Regions from separate parts of the Stenotrophomonas sp. YJH_SMC_29 genome, predicted to be linked through region 1. Evidence: riboswitches for the same ligand, from Rfam matches in the RefSeq annotation. Region 1 holds a riboswitch; the other holds the start of a gene.
What was found. A riboswitch is a leader RNA that binds a small molecule or an ion and turns the genes downstream of it on or off. The one in region 1 is predicted to bind glycine.
Positions count from the first base shown of each region.

Region 2: another riboswitch for glycine. It lies ahead of AC5P9I_RS15845 (trimeric intracellular cation channel family protein); the one in region 1 lies ahead of gcvP (aminomethyl-transferring glycine dehydrogenase).

Region 1 covers NZ_JCAFUK010000001.1:560,909-564,305, forward strand. Annotated here, with positions in the region: gene AC5P9I_RS02685 (siderophore-interacting protein) at 1-251, opposite strand, end outside; gene AC5P9I_RS02690 (multidrug effflux MFS transporter) at 393-1,619, opposite strand; glycine riboswitch at 1,920-2,022, shown strand; gene gcvP (aminomethyl-transferring glycine dehydrogenase) at 2,085-3,397, shown strand, end outside.
Region 2 covers NZ_JCAFUK010000015.1:39,572-42,968, reverse strand. Annotated here, with positions in the region: gene AC5P9I_RS15855 (3-deoxy-7-phosphoheptulonate synthase) at 1-769, shown strand, start outside; gene AC5P9I_RS15850 (hypothetical protein) at 835-957, opposite strand; gene AC5P9I_RS15845 (trimeric intracellular cation channel family protein) at 954-1,571, opposite strand; glycine riboswitch at 1,656-1,759, opposite strand; glycine riboswitch at 1,773-1,862, opposite strand; gene AC5P9I_RS15840 (GIY-YIG nuclease family protein) at 1,903-2,178, shown strand; gene AC5P9I_RS15835 (nuclear transport factor 2 family protein) at 2,250-2,681, shown strand; gene AC5P9I_RS15830 (hypothetical protein) at 2,685-3,140, shown strand; gene AC5P9I_RS15825 (NAD(P)/FAD-dependent oxidoreductase) at 3,239-3,397, opposite strand, start outside.

The sequences.
Region 1 (3,397 bases):
TAGGTGCGCATCGGTGGGCGCTGATCATCCGGCAGCGCCCGGTAGCGCCGGTACCAGTCCGCACCGCTGGGGACCTGCGGCACCCGCTGGCCAGGCAAGGGGAAGAACACCTTGATGCGCTGGTCCGGGCCTTCGGTCTTCATCCGCGCCACGTCGGCACCGGTGAACACCATGCGATCCAGGGAAGGGGAAAGAACGCGGCGCTCCTTCAGCGCCACCTCGAACAGGCGGTAGGTCTGCTGCGCAGCCATCGGGAAACCTCATGCAACGGCATCGGATCGGCTGGCTGTGGTGCATCCGCGCACCGGCTGGCTGGAGTGCCCAGCCTAGCCCGGTGATTTCCCGTCGCAAGCGTTGCGGGCGCCACCGCCCGCCCTACCCCTGCGTGCTGCTCAATGGCCCGTGCAGGCCGCCTGCGCCGCGCGTTCGCGCTGGTGTTCCCAGTACCAGAACACGAAGCCGGCGCCGAAGAACCCGGCCTGGCCCAACGCCAGGTGCAGCGGGCTGGCACTCAGCAGCGGCGACACCACGCCGGCCACCACGGTGCTGATCATCAGCTGCACGAACGCCTGCAGCGACGAGGCCAGGCCGCGCTGGTGCGGGTACATGTCCAGCACCGCCAGCGCCAGGATCGGGAAGATCAGCGCCATGCCCATGCCACCGAGGAAGATCGGCAGCACTGCCCACGGCAGCACGAACTGCGGCGACAGCGCCACGTAGCCGACGTTCAGCAGCACCGACAGCGCGCACAGGCCGAAGCCGATGGACACCTGCCGGGTGGGCGTGGTGTGCCCGGCCATGCGCCCGGAAAGGAACGAGCCGGTGGTCATGCCGCCGATGGTGGGAATGAACAGCCAGGCGAAGCCGCCCTCGCCCAGGTGCAGGTGCTGCATCACGAACACCGGCGCCGAGGAGATGTAGAGGAAGATGCCGCCGAAGCCGATGCTGCCAGCCAGCGCCAGGCGCAGGAAGCGTGGGTTGAAGCCGATGCGCACGTAGTCGCGCAGCAGCACGCGCGGCGACAGCGGCACACGTGCTGCAAGCGGATGGGTCTCCGGCAGGTAGCGTGCGGTGGCGACCAGCAGGACCAGCGAGAACACCACCAGGAACCAGAAAATCAGCGGCCAGCCCGCGCCACTGAGCAGGATCCAGCCGCCGATGATCGGCGCGATCGCCGGTGCGATGCCGAACAGCATCGATACCTGGCTCATCAAGCGCTGCGCATCGTGGCCATGGTAGAGATCGCGGATCACCGCGCGGCCGACGATCATGCCGACGCCCGCAGACAGGCCCTGCAGCGCGCGGAACGCCAGCAGCGTGGTCAGGTCGGTGGACAGCGCGCAGCCCACCGAGGCGCCGGCGAAGACTACCAGGCCGCCGAGGATCACCCGCTTGCGGCCCCACGCATCGGACAGCGGGCCGTGCGCCAGGCTCATCAGGCCGTAGAACAGCAGGTACACGCTGATGGTCTGCTGCACCGCCACCTCGTCCACCGCCAGGCGCTGCGCCAGCTGCGGGAAGGCCGGGAAGATGGTGTCGATCGAGAACGGGCCGAACATGGCCAGGCCGGCAAGCAGCAGGGCCATGCGGCGGGTGGAGGGAGCAGCAGCGGCGGTCATGATGAAGGCGTCCGGCAGGGCCATGCGTGGCACGCACGGCGGGCGCCGGTCCCCCTTCTGCAGGGACGGCGCCAGATGAATTCGGGTATCCAGCCATGATAGGTGGGGATTGCGCCCGATGCCATGCAGCGGTGCACAAAACGCATGGCCGGGCCATCGGCCATTCAGGCGCGGCGGCCGGCCCCGGAGGCGGCCGGCGGGCCCGCAACGGGCTATAATCGGCAGGCAACACGGTGGGAGAAGCGGAACACCGCTGCCGAAGGCGCAACGCCCGTAATCGCTCAGGCCCGATACCACCCGTAACAGAACTCTGGAGAGACCGGTTCGATCCGGCGCCGAAGGGGCACGAAGCCGCGGTTTTCCGCGCTTCCAAACTCTCAGGCAAAAGGACAGAGGGGCGCCCCGCAGACCGCCGACCGGCGGCTTGTGCCCGTGCGTGTGCCCTTTCCTGACGGATCCTTCGCCATGTCCCAGAACACCCCTTCCCTGCGTGAGCTCGAGCACCACAATGCGTTCGTCGAGCGCCACATCGGCCCCAACGATGCCGAGATCGCGCAGATGCTCGACGTCGTCGGCCACGCGTCGCTGGATGCGATGACCGATGCCATCGTGCCGGCCAAGATCAAGTCGCCGGCACCGCTGGCACTGCCCGAATCGATGACCGAAGTGCAGGCACTGGCGAAGATCCGTGCGATCGCCGACAAGAACACCGTGCTGCGCAGCTTCATCGGCCAGGGCTACTACGGTACCCACACGCCGAACGTGATCCTGCGCAACATCCTGGAAAACCCGGCCTGGTACACCGCCTACACCCCGTACCAGGCGGAAATCTCGCAGGGCCGCATGGAAGCGCTGATCAACTTCCAGACCCTGTGCGCCGACCTCACCGGCATGGAAATCGCCAACGCTTCGCTGCTGGACGAAGCGACCGCAGCGGCCGAAGCGATGACCCTGGCCAAGCGTTCCGCCAAGTCGAAGTCGGACACCTTCTTCGTGCACGATGCCGTGCACCCGCAGACCCTGGAACTGCTGCGCACCCGCGCCGAGCCCATGGGCATCGTGCTGCGCGTCGGCACCCCGGCCGAGGCACTGGAAGCAGAAGCCTTCGGCCTGCTGCTGCAGTACCCGGACACCTTCGGCCAGATCGGCGATTACAAGGCCCTGGTCGAGGCCGTGCACGCACGCGGCGGCCTGGTGGCCGTGGCCACCGACCTGCTGGCGCTGACCCTGCTGGCCGCACCCGGCGAATGGGGCGCGGACATCGTGGTCGGCAACAGCCAGCGTTTCGGCGTGCCGTTCGGCTTCGGCGGCCCGCACGCCGCGTTCATGGCCTGCCGTGACGCCTACAAGCGCTCGATGCCGGGCCGCCTGATCGGTGTCTCCATCGATGCCCAGGGCAACCCGGCCTATCGCCTGACCCTGCAGACCCGCGAGCAGCACATCCGCCGCGAGAAGGCCACCTCCAACATCTGTACCGCACAGGTCCTGCTGGCGGTGATGGCCTCGATGTATGCCGTCTACCACGGCCCGGAAGGCCTGACCCGCATCGCCCGCCGCACCCACCGCCTGGCCTCGATCCTGGCCGCGGCGCTGCGCAAGGCCGGCGTGCAGGTCGGTGGCGACTTCTTCGATACCCTGCACATCACCGGCGTGCATGCCGATGAGATCCACGCCAAGGCACGCGCCGCCGGTTACAACCTGCGCGCGATCGACAGCGACTCGGTCGGCATCAGCCTGGACGAGACCGCCACCCGCGCCGACGTGGTCGCGCTGGCCGC
Region 2 (3,397 bases), on a different contig from region 1:
GGGCTGGAAGGGTCTGATCAATGATCCGGACCTGGACGGCAGCTTCAGGATCGACAAGGGCCTGCGCATCGCCCGAGGCCTGCTGCGCGACATCAACAAGCTCGGCCTGCCGGCCGGTGTCGAGTTCCTCGACGTGATCTCGCCGCAGTACATCGCCGACCTGGTGGCGTGGGGCGCGATCGGCGCGCGTACCACCGAAAGCCAGGTGCATCGTGAGCTTGCCTCGGGGCTGTCGTGCCCGGTCGGCTTCAAGAACGGCACCGATGGCAACGTCAAGATCGCCGCTGACGCGGTGGGGGCGGCGTCCAATCCGCATCACTTCCTGTCGGTCACCAAGCAGGGCGGCACCGCCATCGTGTCGACCACCGGCAACCCGGATTGCCACGTGATCCTGCGCGGCGGCAAGCAGCCGAACTATGACGCAGGCAGCGTCGGCGAGGCCTGCCAGGTGCTGGCCAAGGCCAAGCTGCCGACCCGGCTGATGATCGATGCCAGCCATGCCAACAGCCTGAAGAACCCGGAAAACCAGCCGAAGGTGATCGACGACATCGCCGCTCAGCTGGAAGAGGGCGAACAGCGCATCGTCGGCGTGATGATCGAGAGCCATCTGATCGGTGGCCGCCAGGAACTGGTGGAAGGCCAGCCGCTGGTCTACGGGCAGAGCATCACCGATGGCTGCATCGACTGGGATACCACGGTGACGGTGCTGGAGCGGCTGGCTGCGGCCGTGCGCGCCCGTCGTGAAGTGAAGGTGTCCGAAGCCGCCTGATGGAAGCCGCTTGAGTGCGGCACGTGTGTGGATGGCGGCCAGCGCCTGCGGGGGTGCGGCCGCGATCAGGGCCGGTCGGAGTTGGAGACCGGCCCGTCTGCACCGGTGATGCGCCTGGCGCTGCGCATGAGCGACAGCGCCAGGTCCATCGCCGGGGTGGTGCGGGTCCCGGCGAACACGATCCTCAATGCACTTCGTCGTGGTACACGAACTTCGGCATTTCCCAGCGGTAGTGGATGGCCAGCAGGCGCAGCGCGAAGCCGCCGCCCAGGCAGCACAGGATCGCGGTGGCGTCGGCCACGCCCCAGTGCAGCAGCAACAGGTACGCCGCGCCGGTCAGCAGCGCGATGATCGCGTACAGCTCCTTCTGGAAGATCAGCGGCACCTCGTTGCAGAGGATGTCGCGCAGCACGCCGCCGAACGCGCCGGTCAGCATGCCGGCGATCAGCACGATCGGCATCGCATGGCCGGCTTCGCGCGCGATCGAGCAGCCGATCAGGGTGAAGGCGATCAGGCCCAGTCCGTCGAGCACCAGGAACGTGCGGCGGAAGTGGTGCATCCAGCGTGCGACCCAGGTGGCGATCAGCGCCGCGCATACGGTGAAGCCCAGGTACTCCGGATGCTTCACCCAGCCCAGCGGGTAGTGGCCGAGCAGGATGTCGCGCAGGGATCCACCACCGAGGGCGGTGACGCAGGCGATCATGACCACGCCGAACAGGTCCATGCGGCGGCGGCCGGCGGACAGTGCGCCGGTCATGGCTTCGGCGGAAATGGCAATCAGGTAGATGATGGACAGCAGCATGGGACAGACTCCGGGCGCGGTGGGGCCGGCCATGCGCGACGACCGCCACTGCCTGCGCAATGACGGGATGACGATGACCGGTGCCGCTCCCGCTGTCCTTTTGCCTGAGAGTTCAGCGGCATGGGCCGCGTGCCCCTTCGGCGGATCGTCCCGGGCGTGCCCGGTGACCTCTCTCCAGCTCGGCGAGTCGAATGCATGGTTGGTGGGATTCCAGCCCACCGGCCTGAGCGATCATGGGAGCCTGCGCCTTCGGCGGGCGCCAGCGCGGCGCCTCTCTCCTGCATTCGGGCGCCAGTATATCCGCTGCAGTGCAGCACGGCATAATCCGGGCATGGCCCCGTCCCTCCGCCCGTGGTTCCTGTACCTGCTCGAATGCCGCGATGGCAGCTATTACGCCGGCATCAGCACCGACGTGGACGCGCGTTTCGCCGCCCACCAGGCCGGCAAGGGCGCACGCTATACCCGGGCCCGGCCACCGCTGCGCGTGCTGGCCGTGCGCGAGTACCCGGACCGGGCCGCCGCCTCACGCGCCGAGTGGCAGCTCAAGCAGCAGCCCCGCGAGCGCAAGCTGGCCTGGCTGCAGGAACCGGTCGAGACGCTTCTGTAGATCCACGCCCTGCGTGGATGGGCTACCCGGCCCATGCGATGATCGCCCCGCGCCCAGAGTTGGAGACCCGGATGTCGACGATCGCCCTGCTGTTCGCTCTTTCCGCAGCAACGAGCCCTGCCGCCGACCCGGCCACCCTCGCGGCCATCGAAGCCACCTGCCACGACTACGTCGATGGCCAGCTGGAGGCCAACCCGCAGCGGGTCGCCCACTCCTTGCATCCGGACCTGGCCAAGCGCGCGGTCCTCGGCGATACACCCGACGAACGCCTGGGCCTGCGCCGGATGTCGAAGGAAGAACTGGTCTCGTTGACGAAGCAGGGCGCGTTGAAGACCCCGAAGGATCAATGGGATCGCCGCTGCACGGTGCTGGACGTGACCGGCAACGCGGCCTCGGCGCGGCTGGAAACCCCGTGGTTCGTCGACTACTTCCACATGGGGCGCTTCGGCCAGCGCTGGGTCATCGTCAACGCGCTGTGGTACCCGAAACCGAAGGCGCAGTGAGCGATGCGTGCCGCCGGCAACGCATGGATCTCCGTCGTCGTCCTGGTCGCGGGTGTCGCGCTTCTGCCTGGCCTGCTGTATCTGCTCGGGCTGGCGCTGGTGGATGGTCGGCCGAAGCCGGCGGACCGCGTGCCCAGTGGTGTGGCCGCATGCAGCGGTGAACCACGGGCGGGATACCAGCCGATGAATCCCTGGCACTTCACTGCCCAGTTCTTCGACAAGGACGGAATGAAGAAGAAGGTGCCTGAAGTGGAGCGGGAGGCCTTCTGGATTGCCCGGCGCCACCTGTGGCGGCAACCACAGCGCGGCATGCTGCGCTGGCATCTCAGCAGTACCGCATTGACGATCTGGATCACCCGGCATTGGAGTACCGCGCAGATTGCCGATACTGCGAGAAAGGAGGATTTCTGCCGGACCTGGTCGAAACGGCGGGTCCCCGGTGGCCCGATGAGCAAGTAGAGCCTAGAGCCACGCCATGCGTGGAGGGTGTTGACGGGGTCAGTGCCCTTTCCTGCGGAAAGGGAACCGACCGCGCCGCAGCCGGCCAGCGGCCGGCACTACCGTCGGGGGCGACGGTCTTCCTGGTCATCACCGAAGATGATGCGCGCACTGCGCTGGTAGCTCCAGTACGCCACGGCCCAGTTCAGCAGCACCACGATGCGGTTGCGGAAGCCGATCAGGAAGAACACGTGCGCGGCCAGCCAGAACCACCAGGC